DNA from 2 places in the Streptomyces sp. AK08-02 genome. Region 2 is predicted to be linked to the other one. Evidence: riboswitches for the same ligand, from Rfam matches in the RefSeq annotation. Region 2 holds a riboswitch; the other holds the start of a gene.
The links. A riboswitch is a leader RNA that binds a small molecule or an ion and turns the genes downstream of it on or off. The one in region 2 is predicted to bind S-adenosylmethionine.

Region 1 (7,224 bases), on a different contig from region 2:
TCATGCTCGGTGAAGTCTGCATGTACAGCTTCATCATCATCATCCTCACGGGTGTGTATCTGACGCTGTTCTTCCACCCGTCGATGAACGAGGTGGAGTACCACGGCAGCTACATCCCGCTGCAGGGCCAGCTGATGTCCGAGGCGTTCAACTCGACCATGCACATCTCGTTCGATGTGCGCGGTGGTCTGCTGATCCGGCAGATCCACCACTGGGCGGCGCTGATCTTCCTCGCCGGCATGTTCGTGCACATGATGCGCGTGTTCTTCACGGGTGCGTTCCGCAAGCCCCGCGAGGTCAACTGGCTGTTCGGGTTCCTGCTGTTCGTCCTGGGCATGTTCACCGGGTTCACCGGCTACTCGCTCCCGGACGACCTGCTCTCCGGCACCGGTGTGCGCTTCATGGAGGGCGCGATCCTGTCCGTGCCGGTCGTGGGCACGTACATGTCGTTCTTCCTCTTCGGCGGCGAGTTCCCGGGCGGCGACTTCGTGGCCCGCTTCTACTCGATCCACATCCTGGTGCTGCCGGGCATCATGCTCGGGCTGATGGTGGCCCACCTGATCCTGGTCTTCTACCACAAGCACACGCAGTTCGCGGGCCCCGGAAAGACCAACAACAACGTCGTCGGTATGCCGTTGCTGCCGGTCTACATGGCGAAGGCCGGAGGCTTCTTCTTCCTGGTCTTCGGTGTCATCGCGGTCATCGCGGCCATCGCCTCGATCAACCCGATCTGGGCCATGGGTCCCTACCGGCCGGACCAGGTGTCGACCGGCGCCCAGCCCGACTGGTACATGGGCTTCTCCGAGGGTCTGATCCGTGTCATGCCGGGCTGGGAGTTCAACATCTGGGGGCACACGTTCGCCCCGGGTGTGTTCATCCCGCTGACGATCGTCTTCCCGATGGTCCTCGTCGTGATCGCGGTCTACCCGTTCATCGAGTCCTGGATCACCGGCGACAAGAGCGAGCACCACATCCTGGACCGCCCGCGCAACGCGCCGACGCGTACGGCGTTCGGTGTCGCGTGGATCACCTGGTACATGGTGCTGCTGATCGGTGGTGGGAACGACCTCTGGGCCACGCACTTCCACCTGTCGCTCAACGCGATCACCTGGTTCGTGCGGATCTCCTTCTTCGTCGGGCCGGTCATCGCGTTCATCGTCACCAAGCGGATCTGCCTCGGCCTCCAGCGCCGCGACAAGGACAAGGTGCTGCACGGCCGCGAGTCGGGCATCATCAAGCGCCTGCCGCACGGTGAGTTCATCGAGGTGCACGAGCCGCTCAGCCAGGAGGCCCTGCACACGCTCACCGCGCACGAGCAGTACGCGCCGGCCCTGATCGGCTCGACCGTCGACGAGAACGGCGTCGAGCGCAAGGTGAAGGGCGTGGAGAAGCTGCGCGCCAAGCTCAGTAAGTCGTACTACGGCGAGGACAACCAGATCGCCAAGCCCACCGTCGAGGAGTACAAGGAGATCACGAGCGGCCACGGCCACCACTGATCACCTCGCTTCGCCACACACGGCAGAAGGGCCCCGTCCGTACCTCGGACGGGGCCCTTCGTCGTGTCGCCGGGCTGGATAGGGTGTCCCCATTCCCTACCAGGAGTCCCGCGGAGAGTCCCGCCGGACCGACCCAGGAGCGGCAGATGAGCGCTGTGAACCCCGCCGGAGGCGACACCGCGGCGGTCCGTTCCTGGCCCCGCGTGCTGAACGGCCTGCTCGACGGCCACGACCTGACCGCCGCCGACACCGCCTGGGCGATGAACCTGATCATGCGGGGCGAGGCGACCGACGCGCAGATCGCCGGGTTCGTGGTCGCGCTGCGGGCCAAGGGCGAGACCGTCCAGGAGATCGCCGGGTTCGTCCAGGCGATGTACGAGCACGCCAACGTCATCGAGGTGCCGGGGCCGACCGTCGACATCGTCGGCACCGGCGGCGACGGCGCCAACACGGTCAACATCTCCACCATGTCGGCGATCGTCATCGCCGGCACGGGCGCCAAGGTCGTCAAGCACGGCAACCGGGCGGCCTCCTCGGCCTCCGGCGCGTCGGATGTGCTGGGGCAGCTCGGGGTCAACCTGGAGCTGACCCCGAAGCGCGTGGCCGAGGTCGCCGAGGAGGCCGGGATCACCTTCTGCTTCGCGGCCAGGTTCCATCCGGCGATGCGTCATGTGGGCGCCGCGCGCGGCCAGTTGGGCATCCGGACGGTCTTCAACATCCTGGGCCCGCTGACCAACCCGGCGAAGGTCAGGGCGCAGGCGGTCGGGGTCGCCGACCCCCGGATGGCACCCATCGTCGCCGGTGTCTTCGCCGAACGCGGCAACTCGTCCCTGGTGTTCCGGGGCGACGACGGACTCGACGAACTGACGATCACCGCCACGTCCCGCGTATGGGTCGTCCGGGACGGCAAGGTGACGGAGGAGACCTTCGACCCGCGCGACGTCGGTATCGAACTGGTCCCGGTGGAGGCCCTGCGCGGCGGTGACGCCTCGTACAACGCGGCGGTCGCCCGGCGGCTCCTCGACGGCGAGACCGGGCCCGTACGGGATGCCGTGCTGCTCAACTCGGCGGCGGCGCTGGTGGCGCTGGACCCCGGCCCGGGATCCCTGGCCGAGCAGATCGGCGCCGGGATGGCGAAGGCCGCCGAGGCCATCGACTCGGGGGCGGCGAAGAAGACGCTGGAGCGGTGGTCGGCGGCCAGCAACGCGTAGCCCTCGCACAGAAGTTCCCTGGCGAGGAGCGTCCCGCGATCCGGACACGGGTTGCGGGACGCCGATCACCTCCGTTACGTTCTGTACCAGGTCATGAGTGACAGTCATGAGGCCCCGGCCGACTGTCCGGCAACCCTCCGTCCGTGGCGGGGTGCCCCGGGATGAAGACCAGGCCGTAGGCAGCAAGGCTTACGGCAAGCGCGGGCCCCTCTCGACACCAGGGGTCCTGGTCGTTCGAGGGAGTCTTCCGTGAGCAAGCGAATGCGATAGGGCTGCCGAGCCCCGCCTCCGCGCACCCCTTTCATCCGTTCCGCATCTTTCCTGTGCTGAGCCATGTCCGCTCGCACAGCGATTCCTCTTGCCTCTCACGGGAGTTCGCCATGTCTGTCTCCACCGTTGCCACCGACCGGGTCGTTTGTGCCCCCCTGTCCGTTCTGGGCAGCGATGTCACCGTCCCGCTCGTCACCGGCGGCGAGGTCACCTACGCCGCGCTCGACTACGCCGCCAGCGCCCCGGCGCTCCAGCGGGTCTGGGACGACGTGGCCGCGTACGCGCCCTACTACGGCAGCGTCCACCGGGGTGCCGGCTACCTCTCCCAGCTGTCGACGGACCTCTTCGAGAACGCCCGCAGGACGGTCACGGAGTTCCTGGACTGCCGCGCCGACGACCAGCTGATCTTCACCCGGTCCACCACCGACTCCCTGAACCTGCTCGCCGCCGCCCTCCCCGACGGCTGCCAGGTCTTCGTCTTCGAGACCGAGCACCACGCCTCGCTGCTGCCCTGGCGGGACGCCCAGGTCACCTACCTCAACGCCCCGCGCACCCCCGAGCAGGCCGTCACCACCCTGCGGGAGGCCCTCGCGGCCCGAGACCCGCAGGGCCCGGCCCTCGTCTGCGTCACCGGCGCCTCGAACGTCACCGGCGAGCTGTGGCCCGTACGGGAGCTGGCCGCCGCCGCCCACGCCCACGGCGCCCGGATCGTCCTGGACGCCGCCCAGCTCGCCCCGCACCACCCGGTCTCCGTCCAGGACCTGGACGTCGACTGGGTCGCCTTCTCCGGCCACAAGCTGTACGCGCCCTTCGGGTCCGGTGTCCTGGCCGGCCGCGCCGACTGGCTGCGCGCCGCCGAGCCGTACCTCGCGGGCGGCGGCGCCAGCCGCAAGGTCACGCGGCGCACGGACGGGGGAGTGGACGTGGAGTGGCACGACACCGCCGCCCGGCACGAGGCCGGCTCGCCGAACGTCATCGGCGCCTACTCGATCGCCGCCGCCTGCAAGGCCCTCACCGCGGCCGGCTTCGACTCGCTGGTGGCCCGGGAGCAGCGGCTGATCGACACCGTGCGGGCGGGACTGGCCGAGGTGCCCGAGGTCAGGGTGCTCTCGCTGTTCGGGGACGACGCCCCGCGCGTCGGCGTCATCTCGTTCGTCGTCGAGGGCTGGAACAGCTCGCACTTCGCCGCGGCGCTCTCCGCGGAGTACGGGATCGGGGTGCGGGACGGGCTGTTCTGCGCGCACCCGCTGGTGCGGACGCTGCTGGGCAGTGACCCGCAGAGCCAGGGAGAGTGCGGCGCCCCTGAGGCCGCCCCCGGGGAGAAGTCACTCAACGCGATCCGGGTCAGCTTCGGGGCGGGGACGCCTGACGAGCATGTGGAGCGGTTCGTGGGTGCGGTGAAGGAGCTTGTGCGGGACGGGGCGCGTTGGCAGTACCGGACCGAGGACGGGCGCTGCGTGCCGGCGGTTTGATCGCCCCCGCCGCCCTTACCCGTCCCATCCTGTCCCTGGGGGCTGCGCCCCCAGACCCCCCTTTCGGCCTGAACGGCCTCGTCCTCAAACGCCGGACGGGCTGGGGGGTGCCGGACGGGCTGGAGAGGTCAGCTGTCGAGGCCGATCGCGAACGCCGCCTCCAGGTCGTGCTGGGAGTACGTCCGGAACGCCACGTGGGTGTCCGTGCCCTCCACGCCCGGGATCTTGCTGATGCTGCCGGGGATGACCTCGGCGAGGTCCTCGTGCCGCTTCACCCGGACCATGGCGATCAGGTCGTACGTGCCCGTCACGGAGAAGACCTCGCTGACGGACTCCAGCGCGGCGATCCGTTCCGCGATCTCGGGGATCCGGTCCACGCTGGTCCTGATGAGCACGATCGCGGTGATCACGGCTGGTTCTCTCCCTCGGTGGCCGTCGCTGGGGCGGGCCTCACTCTAGTCGTACGGCGATATCGCACCCACGCGTAGGCGAAGCCGAGCCCGAACCCCACCACGTGCGCCAGATACGCCACCCCCGGCCCGGAGGAGGCCCGGCCCGCCGCCACCCACTGGAGGGTCGCCCAGAACGGCAGGGTCAGCCAGGCCGGGAAGCGCAGCGGCAGGAAGAAGAGGAACGGCAGGAGGCTCGTGACGCGGGCGCCGGGGAACAGGTACAGGAACGCGCCCAGGATCGCCGAGATCGCGCCGGACGCCCCCACCAGCGTCTGCTGCGAGTCGGCGTTGGCGGCGGCGTAACCCAGCAGGGCGAGACAGCCGCAGCCCACGTAGAAGAGGGCGAACTCCAGGTGGCCGAGGCGTTCCTCGGTCATCGCGCCGAAGACGTAGAGGAAGAGCATGTTGCCCAGCAGGTGGACCCAGCTGCCGTGCACGAACAGTGCCGTGGCGGGGGTCAGTGTGGCTCGCGGGGCGCCGGTGAAGAGGTCGGCGGGGACCACGCCCCAGCGGCGGAAGTAGGCCCGCTGGGCGGCCAGCAGGGCGTCCCCGGTGCCGTAGCCCGGGTTGAGGCCCGAGGCGGGGCCGATGACGAAGAGCAGACAGCAGACGGCGATCAGCCCGTACGTCACCGGCGCCGACCGGGCGCGGACCGAGCTGCGGACCGTCGTACGCCACTTTTCGAACTCGCCGATCATGGACACAGAGCATGACGTAACAGGACTGAACAGCACAGACCGCCTCGCCGCTGTGGACGGACGGGCGGTGGGTACCCGCCAGGCCTTAGGGTTACGAGCCACACGCTCCAGGCAATCTGGCGCAGCACGGATACTAGAAGGAAAGCGAACATATCCACGATGACGGTTCCTCTGCCGACCGACACGACCCGGTGGCGCTGTGCTCTCTGCGGCAACCTCACGCGTTTCGACGTGACCCGCTCCTCGAAGGTCGTGGAGTACGTGCACCTCGACCTCGCGGGAGATCCCAAGGTGGAGGAGCGCGAGGTGGTCAGTGAGACCATCGAGTCGGTGCGCTGCCGTTGGTGCAACGCCGTGGATCAGGTGGAACTCGTGGACAGGCCGGGCGCCGGCTCCTGACAGGAGCCGGCCCCGCACCGGAATCGGTTGGGGTGACGGATGGTGGAGACCACAGGCGGGGAGCCGGGCGACGGCGCCGCCGAGGTGCTCGACCGCCCGCTGCCCGACGGCGTGCGCAGGCGCGTCGTGCAGATCGTCTCCGACGGGTTCGGCGGACTCACCGTCGCCGAACTGCCCGCCCAGCTGCGGCAGTACGCGCGGTTCGCGCCCAACCGGCGGGCCAAGTTCGCCGGCAACGCGATGGCCGCCGCACTGGAGACCGACACGCTGTTCCGGCAGCGCATCGGGGAGAAGCTGAGGGAGGCCCAGCCGGAGCTGGCGGGCGCTCTCGACGCCGGTTCGCCGCCCCCGGCCGCCGATCCGCTGGACGTGGCCGCCGCGGCCTATGTGCTGCGCCCCACGGGCTGGGTGAAGCTCGTCACCGCGGCCGGCGAGGAGGCGCAGCGCGCCGACGCCGAGCGCGCCGACGACGAGAGCCGGGCCGAGCTGGAGCGGCTGCGCGAGGAACTGGCCGTCGCCCGGGGACAGACCCGTACGGAGACCGAGCGGCTGCGCGCGGAGCTGGAGTCGGCCAAGAAGGAAACCGAGTCGCTGCACCGAAAGCTGCGCGCGGCCCTCAGTGACGTCAAGCGCGGCGAGGCGGCCCTGCGCAAGGTGCACGCCGAGATGGAGACCGTACGCACCGACGGGCACACACAGGTCTCCGCGGCGGAGAGTGAGGCACGGCGGCTCAAGGGGCGGCTGACCGAGGTCGAGGCCGCGCTGGAGGCCAGCAGACGGGCCGCCCGGGAAGGGCGCAGCGTCGAGGACATGCGCGTACGGCTGCTGCTGGACACCGTGCTCGACGCGGCGCAGGGGCTGCGGCGGGAGCTGGCGCTGCCGCCGGTGTCGGTGCGTCCCGCCGAGACCGTGGACGCGGTCGAGCCGGGGCGGATGACGCCGAAGGACATCGCCGCCAGGGCGCTGTCCGAGAACGATCCGGCGATTCTCGACCAGTTGCTGGCGCTGCCGCAGGCGCATCTGGTCGTCGACGGCTACAACGTGACGAAGACCGGCTATCCGCAGATGCCGTTGGAGAAGCAGCGGCTCCGGCTGCTGGGGCAGCTGTCGCAGCTCGCCGCGCAGACCGGGGCCGAGATGACCTGTGTCTTCGACGGGGCCGAACTGGCGGCTCCGGTGCTGCTGGCGCCGCCGCGCGGGGTGCGCGTCCTGTTTTCCAAGGCCGG
Region 2 (7,224 bases):
CGTCGAAGCCGAGCCGTTCGCCGTACTCGAACAGCTGGAGTGTCTCCTCCAGACCCGTGTACGGGTCGTCGTCGGCGAAGTTGCCCGGGGTGAGAAAGGCCAGCGAACTGATCGAGGGGGTGCTCATACGGCGATTTCCGTCCTGGTCCGGTCCTGGTCGGGTCGGGGTCTTCTCGGGGTCGTCCCGGTGGTGCCGACCGCTCAGGAACCGCCGCGTTCGCGCGGGAGCCTCTCTCCGGCCTCGATCGCCACGGGCAGTCGGTTCTCGGCCGGCGGCAGCGGGCAGGTGGCCAGGTCGGTGTAGGCGCAGGGCAGGTTGGTCGCCCGGTTGAAGTCCAGGACGACCGTGCCGTCGGCGGCGGGCGCACCCAGGGAGAGGGCCCGGTTCGCGGCGTAGGTGGTGACCCCCGAGGTCGCGTCGGTGAACAGCACCAGCAGACTGCCCGGGCCGTGTCCGGGGAACGCCGTAAGGGCCAGAGGACGACCGTCCAGCTCGAACTCGATCCGGCCCGGTGCGTCGTACACGTGCTCAAGGCCCTCGACCGCCGCGCCCACGGTCGTCGGCCGCGGCTCGTCGAAAGCCGTGTAGCGGCCGGTCACCGCCCAGCGGGGGTGCGGGGCGTAGGCGGGCGTGCCGGTGAACGCGGTGCGCAGCGGATTGTCCGGGTGCCGGGGACGGACGATGTCGTGTCCGCCGCGCTTGGCCACCTCGATCACGGCGTCGCCCCAGACGGCGTTGACTCCGCCGCGCTCCGGGATCACCCCGAAGGAGTGCTCGCCGTGGACGGGGCTGCCGTCGACGACCAGTTCCTCACCCTCGTCGAGGACCACCACGACCCCGTCGGCACCGGTCGACCAGGCGCCCGGAGCGTCCGGGAAGCGCTGCGGCTCGTGGGCGAGCCAGTGCAGGCCGGTGACGGCGAGGAACCCGTGCGGGTCGGCGAGCCGTGTCTCCTGCCCGGTGTGCCACTCCTGCCAGTCGTGGGTGAAGGCGGCCAGATCTGTGGTGGAGTCCTGAACGGTCATGCGTTTTCCTTCGCTTCCTCTTCGAGTGGTTCGACGGTGGCGGTGGTGTATCGGCCGCCGGGAATCGCCGCGAGCAGTTCGCGGGTGTAGTCGTGGCGGGGGCGGGTGAAGAGTTCCTCGGCGGTGCCCGTCTCGACGACACGGCCGGAGCGCATCACGGCGACATGGTGCGCGATCTGGCGCACGACGGCCAGGTCGTGCGAGATGAACAGGTACGCCACCCCGGTGTCGGCCTGCAGTTCGGCGAGCAGTTCGAGTACCTGGGACTGGACGGACACGTCGAGCGCCGACACCGGTTCGTCGCACACCACCAGGTCGGGGGAGAGCGCCAGGGCGCGCGCTATCGCGACGCGCTGCCGCTGACCGCCGGACAGCTCCGCCGGGCGGCGCTCCAGCATCGACTGGGGCAGCGCGACCCGGTCGAGCAGCTCACCCGCCCGCGCGAGCCGGGAGGCGCGGTCACCGACCCTGAAAGCGCGCAGTGGCTCGGTGATGACCTCGCCGATGGAGAACCTCGGGTCCAGCGAGGCGTACGGGTTCTGGTAGACGAGCTGGGCCCGGCGGCGCAACTGCCGTGTCCGCGCCCCGCGCGCGTTCGTGACGTCAGTGCCGTCGAACACGATGCGGCCGGAGGTCGCGTCGGTCAGCCGCAGCACCAGTCGGGCGGTGGTCGACTTCCCGGAACCGGACTCGCCGACCAGGGCCAGCGTGCGGCCCCGGTGCAGGGTGAAGCTGACGTCGTCGACCGCGCGCAGGGTACGGGCCGAGCCTGCGGCACGGGGGAGCCGGAACTCCTTGACCGCGTTGCGCACCTCGACCAGCGGCGCCGTCCCGGGAGCGGACGGGGCGGTGACCGTGACCCGGGGGCGTGCGGTGGCCAGGCTCGGCGCACTCGCCAGCAGTCGCCGGGTGTACTCGTGCTGAGGGTTGCCGAGGATGTCACGGGTCGGGCCGGACTCGACGACCCGCCCCTCGGACATGACGACGATCCGCTGCGCCCGGTCGGCGGCGACGCCGAGATCGTGCGTCACCAGCAGCACCGCCGTGCCCAACTCCTCGGTGAGGTGCTGGAGATGGTCGAGGATGACCCGTTGCACGGTGACGTCCAGTGCGCTCGTGGGCTCGTCCGCGATGATCAGCTTGGGACGGCCGGCGATGGCGACGGCGATCAGGGCGCGCTGCCGCATCCCGCCGGACAGCTCGTGCGGGTACTGCCGGGCGCGGGTGGCCGCGTCGGGCAGCCCGGCCCGGTCCAGGATCGCTGTCGCGTCCGCCGGGGCGGAGCGGCGGGTCGCCAACTGGTGGATGCGCAGCACTTCGGCGACCTGCTCACCGATGCGTTTGACCGGGTTCAGCGACACCGTGGGGTCCTGGGGCACCAGGCCGATCTGCGCCCCGCGTACGGTGCGCAGCTCCTGCTCCGACAGCGTGGTGAGGTCGTGCCGCCCGAAGCGGACCGTCCCGGCGTCGATGCCGCCGTTCGCCGTGAGGAGCCGGACGATCGCGTGCGCGGTCGTGCTCTTGCCCGATCCGGACTCGCCGACCACCGCGGTCACTGGTGCTGCTGCCGGACGAGCACGCGGTCAGCAGCACGCCGGTGGTGAGGAGTGCGGTCAACGCGGCCCATCGGGGGCCGGGACGGGAATCCGGATGCGCTGTCACGGAAAGGTTTCTCCTACTCGGAAGTCGGCGCGCACGGGTGCGTGCGGACCAATGGAGATGCGTGGACGGTGTCGGGCCCAGGGGACGACGACACCGCGCGAAGAGGCGAAGGAAGAGCCCGGATGAGGAGAGGCCGAGAAGGAGGAGCGGGAAGCCCGCTGCGGGTTCGAACCCAGAGGTGCCGACGCCGGACGTCGGCAGTCAGCTGTGGGACGTGGTCAGCCGCGACACAGGCAACTGGAAATGCGCTGCAGGTCGATGTGTCGTCGCCGGGAGAACCGGGAACGAGCTGCCACAGTCGCGACGGAGGGGCTTGAGACGCTGCTGTGCGGCACGCTCGTTCCTCCATGTCCGGACCCCTGTCACGGGGCCACGCGCTTGCCGGGTCGGCGACCTGGCCGGGCCTTCACCTGGAGCACCCCACCGCGTCGGAGGGTTGCCGGTCAGCTAGCCAGGGCTTGATGCTGACACTCAATGCCATTTGAAACGCTACCTATCGCCGCCGTGATCCGTCAACGCCATGCGGCGGCAGGACGCAGCTCGCATGCCGCCGCCAGGGCGGCCCGAGTCAGCCGTCTCACCTGATGGTCACTCGCATTGACATCCCCAATTGGGACATGCCTAACTTGCGGCGCAGACCAAGATGCCCCAGGGCCGGAGAAGTGATGGTGGCAGCGATGCACGCAGCTGACGGGACGACCGCACCGCGGCGCCTCAGCCGCGTCCTGCTGTGCACGGACCGCTCCGTCGACCTGCTGCGCGTCAACAGCGCACTCTGTACGGCCACTTGCCGCACCCTCTGTCGAGGCTGACGGCGTTCTGAGGCTCTGTTCCCGAGCCTCCGCTTTCTCCGAGTCTCCGACTCGTCGACGACCACCGCGTTCGCGGTGTGCTCTCTCCCCGCCCAGCCCCCGTTCCGCGTGTACCCCGTGCGCCGCCTCGTGCCGAGCCGCTCCCGGGCGGCGCGGTGCTGCCGCCTCCGCGGTTCTGGGTGTCCAAAACCGCTGGAGCCCTCCATGAGCGAAACTCCCGGCGTCGCTGTGTCCCCCGGATCAGCGCCGCCCACCGAGGCGATCCCCCGCCCCGACACCCCGGAGACCCGGGACACCATCGACACCCCGGCCGCACCGAAGCCCCTCGCCGCGCAGCGAGTCCTTCCGATCCGGCGTCCCGGCCGCTGGATCCTCACGGCCGTCGTCCTCGTACTGGTCGCCCAGATCGCCCACGGGCTGGCGACCAACCCCTTCTACCAGTGGGACCGGTTCCAGTACTGGTTCCTGCGCCCGACGATCCTCGACGGCCTGCTCATCACCCTCGAAGTAGCCGCCTACAGCGCGGTGTTGGGCCTGCTCGGAGGCATCTTCCTCGCCCTGGCCCGGCTTTCCGGGAGCCCCGTACTGCGCGCCGTGAGCTGGGTCTACATCTGGCTGTTCCGCTCGGTGCCGCTCATCGTCGTCCTGCTCTTCCTCTACAACTTCAGCGCGCTGTACCAGACGCTGAGCCTGGGTGTCCCCTTCGGCCCGGCGTTCTTCACCTTCGACGAGTCGCGGCTCGCCACCGACATGGTCGTCGCCGTCGTCGGCCTCAGCCTCAACGAGGCGGCCTACGCGGCGGAGGTCGTCCGCGGCGGCATCCTCTCCGTCGACCAGGGCCAGCACGAGGCGGCTTCCGCCCTCGGCCTGCCGAAGCGGTACCAGTTCGCGAAGATCGTCTTCCCGCAGGCGCTGCGCTCCATCACCCCGAACTACGTCAACCAGCTGATCGGCCTGATCAAGGGCACCTCGCTGGTCTTCTACGTGTCCCTGCTCGACCTCTTCGGCAGCGTGCAGAGCATGGGCAGCACCTACCCGGGCGACATCGTGCCGCTGCTGCTGGTCGCCACCGTCTGGTACCTGATCCTCACCAGCGTCGTGTCCGTCGTCCAGTTCTACGTCGAGCGGTACTACGCCCGGGGCGCCACCCGCACCCTGCCGCCCACACCGTTGCAGAAGCTGCGGACCGGGGTCACCGACCTCCACGCCCGCATCCGCAAGGAGGCCGCCGTATGACCGCCGGGACGCTCGACGCCACGCCGGCCACGGCCGCCACCGTCGAGGTGCACGATGTGCACAAGTGGTACGGCACCCACCGGGTGTTGAACGGAGTCGACCTGACCGTGCGGCCCGGCGAGGTCACCGTGATCCTCGGCCCGTCCGGCTCGGGCAAGTCCACCCTGCTCAGGGTGATCAACCACCTGGAGAAGCCCGAGATCGGCCACGTCAGCGTCAACGGCGAGCTGATCGGCGTACGCAGGCACGGTGACCGTCTGAAGGAGCTCAGCGAGCGGACGATCCTCACCCAGCGCAGCCGTATCGGCTTCGTCTTCCAGAACTTCAACCTCTTTCCGCACCTGACCGTGCTCGACAACGTGGCCGCTGCTCCGGTGGCGACCGGCAGGCTCGGCAGGGATCAGGCCGCCGAACTCGCCCGTGAACTCCTGGACCGGGTCGGCCTGGCCGACAAGGTGGCCGCCTATCCACGGCAGTTGTCGGGCGGCCAGCAGCAGCGCGTGGCCATCGCCCGTGCCCTCGCCCTGCGCCCCGGCGTCATCCTCTTCGACGAGCCGACCTCCGCCCTCGACCCCGAACTGGTCGGCGAGGTACAGGCCGTCATCAAGGACCTGGCCGGCAGCGGCACCACCCTCGTCATCGTCACCCACGAGGTCGGCTTCGCCCGTGAGATCGCCGACCGGGTGGTCTTCATGGACGCCGGCCGGATCGTCGAACAGGGCCCGCCCGATGAGGTGTTGGACCACCCGAAACAGGAGCGGACCAGGGACTTCCTGAGCAAGGTCCTCTGACCCACCGGGCTCTCCTCCTCAAGCTCGCGGTCCGCCCGGACCGCCCCCACACCCTCGCCGCACAACCGACAAGGAAACCAAGGACAGCCATGCGCACCCTCAGCCTCCGCAGCAGATTCCACCGCGGCGTCACCGCGTCCGCAGCCGTCGTCTCTCTCGCCGCGGGACTCGCCGCCTGCGGAGGCGACAGCGACGCCGCTACCAGGACCGACAGCGCGCCGGCCGGGACGGTGACCGTCGGCGCCCTCTCCAACGGTGCGGCCAAGGAGACCCAGCTGAAGGTCACCGAGGTGAAGTCGATCAGCGCCGAGCTGCCCAAGAAGGTCGCCGAGAGCGGCAAGCTGGTCATCGGGCTCGGTGCGCTGCCCTCCGGGTTCCCGCCGCTGGCGTACGTGGGCGACGACCAGAAGACCCTCACCGGTGCCGAACCCGATCTCGGACGGCTGGTGGCCGCGGTTCTCGGGCTGAAGCCGGAGGTGAAGAACTCGACCTGGGAGAACCTGTTCGTCGGGATCGACAGCGGCAAGGTCGACGTGGCGTTCTCGAACGTCACCGACACAGAGGAGCGCAAGAAGAAGTACGAGTTCGCCTCCTACCGGCAGGACAACCTCGCCTTCGAGGTGTTGAACAAGAGCACCTGGAACTTCGACGACAACTACGAGAATCTCGCGGGCCAGACCGTCTCGGTGGGCGCCGGCACCAACCAGGAGAAGATCCTGCTGGAGTGGAAGGCGAAGCTGGAGAAGGAGGGCAAGAAGCTCAACGTCAAGTACTTCCAGGACAACAACAGCCTCTACCTGGCGCTGTCCAGCGGGAAGATCGACGCCTACTTCGGCCCCAACCCCGGTATCGCCTACCACATCACCCAGGTCGCCAAGACACCCAACCCGACCCGCAACGCGGGCAAGTTCTCCGGTGCGGGAGCGTCGCTGCAGGGTCTCATCGCGGCCACCGCGAAGAAGGACAGCGGGCTGGCCAAGCCGATCGCGGACGCGATCAACCAGCTGATCAAGAACGGCAGTTACGCCAAGTGGCTCGCTGCCTGGAACCTCTCCAACGAGGCCGTCAGCACGTCCCAGGTCAACCCGCCCGGGTTGCCGCTCGACAACTCCTGATCCTCACCCGTCCCAGGGACTCCGCCCGTGGCGGCGGAGTCCCGGCCGCGCCCGACCGCGTTCCAGAGTCGCGCTTCAGATACGGAGACTCGCACCGACATGTCCACCAGCGTCCACCACGCCACGTCCCCGAGCCCGACGGAACCGCACCTCCTGGACAACGCGGCCTGGGCCGCGCTGACAGGCCCGCACGCCCATCTCGCCGAGCGAGTCGGCCGTGCCGCCCGCTTTCCTGCCCGCCGCGAGTTTCGTCCTGGGCGACACGGACGCCGAGGCGGAGGAACTCGCCCGCGAGGTACGCCGCCTCCAGGTCAGCGGGGCCACCGCCATCAAACACCTGGAGTTCGTCTGGAACCGTGACCTGTCCGCCTACGACCCCGACGGCCCCCTCCCCGACATCGACCCCGACCTCGGCGAACACACCCTCTCCCGCGGCCGCGCCCAGGTACGCATGTACCGCGACCCGCTCGCCACCGCCCGCGAATGGCGTGAACGCGCACAGGCCAACAACTGGTCATCCGTGATCTGGTCATCGAGACGGGCAACCGGCAGAACTTCGTCGGCTCCCCCGCCACCGTCGCC

Region 1: linked by a shared signal. The riboswitch ahead of PV734_RS33495 (aminotransferase class V-fold PLP-dependent enzyme) and the one ahead of PV734_RS02865 (putative leader peptide) in region 2 are both predicted to bind S-adenosylmethionine.

Annotation. Positions count from the first base shown of each region.
Region 1 covers NZ_JARAZV010000017.1:247,390-254,613, reverse strand. The annotation lists gene PV734_RS33505 (cytochrome bc complex cytochrome b subunit) at 1-1,496, shown strand, start outside; gene trpD (anthranilate phosphoribosyltransferase) at 1,643-2,707, shown strand; SAM riboswitch class IV at 2,797-2,914, shown strand; gene PV734_RS33495 (aminotransferase class V-fold PLP-dependent enzyme) at 3,088-4,449, shown strand; gene PV734_RS33490 (Lrp/AsnC ligand binding domain-containing protein) at 4,578-4,859, opposite strand; gene PV734_RS33485 (rhomboid family intramembrane serine protease) at 4,856-5,599, opposite strand; gene PV734_RS33480 (hypothetical protein) at 5,759-5,998, shown strand; gene PV734_RS33475 (NYN domain-containing protein) at 6,038-7,224, shown strand, end outside.
Region 2 covers NZ_JARAZV010000001.1:642,097-649,320, forward strand. The annotation lists partial or broken gene PV734_RS02850 (LLM class flavin-dependent oxidoreductase) at 1-127, opposite strand, end outside; gene PV734_RS02855 (DUF1684 domain-containing protein) at 202-1,026, opposite strand; gene PV734_RS02860 (ABC transporter ATP-binding protein) at 1,023-2,582, opposite strand; gene PV734_RS02865 (putative leader peptide) at 2,907-3,023, opposite strand; SAM riboswitch class IV at 3,058-3,167, opposite strand; gene PV734_RS02870 (amino acid ABC transporter permease) at 3,705-4,736, shown strand; gene PV734_RS02875 (amino acid ABC transporter ATP-binding protein) at 4,733-5,527, shown strand; gene PV734_RS02880 (ABC transporter substrate-binding protein) at 5,617-6,642, shown strand; partial or broken gene PV734_RS02885 (GNAT family N-acetyltransferase) at 6,742-6,879, shown strand; partial or broken gene PV734_RS02890 (F420-dependent methylene-tetrahydromethanopterin reductase) at 6,875-7,224, shown strand, end outside.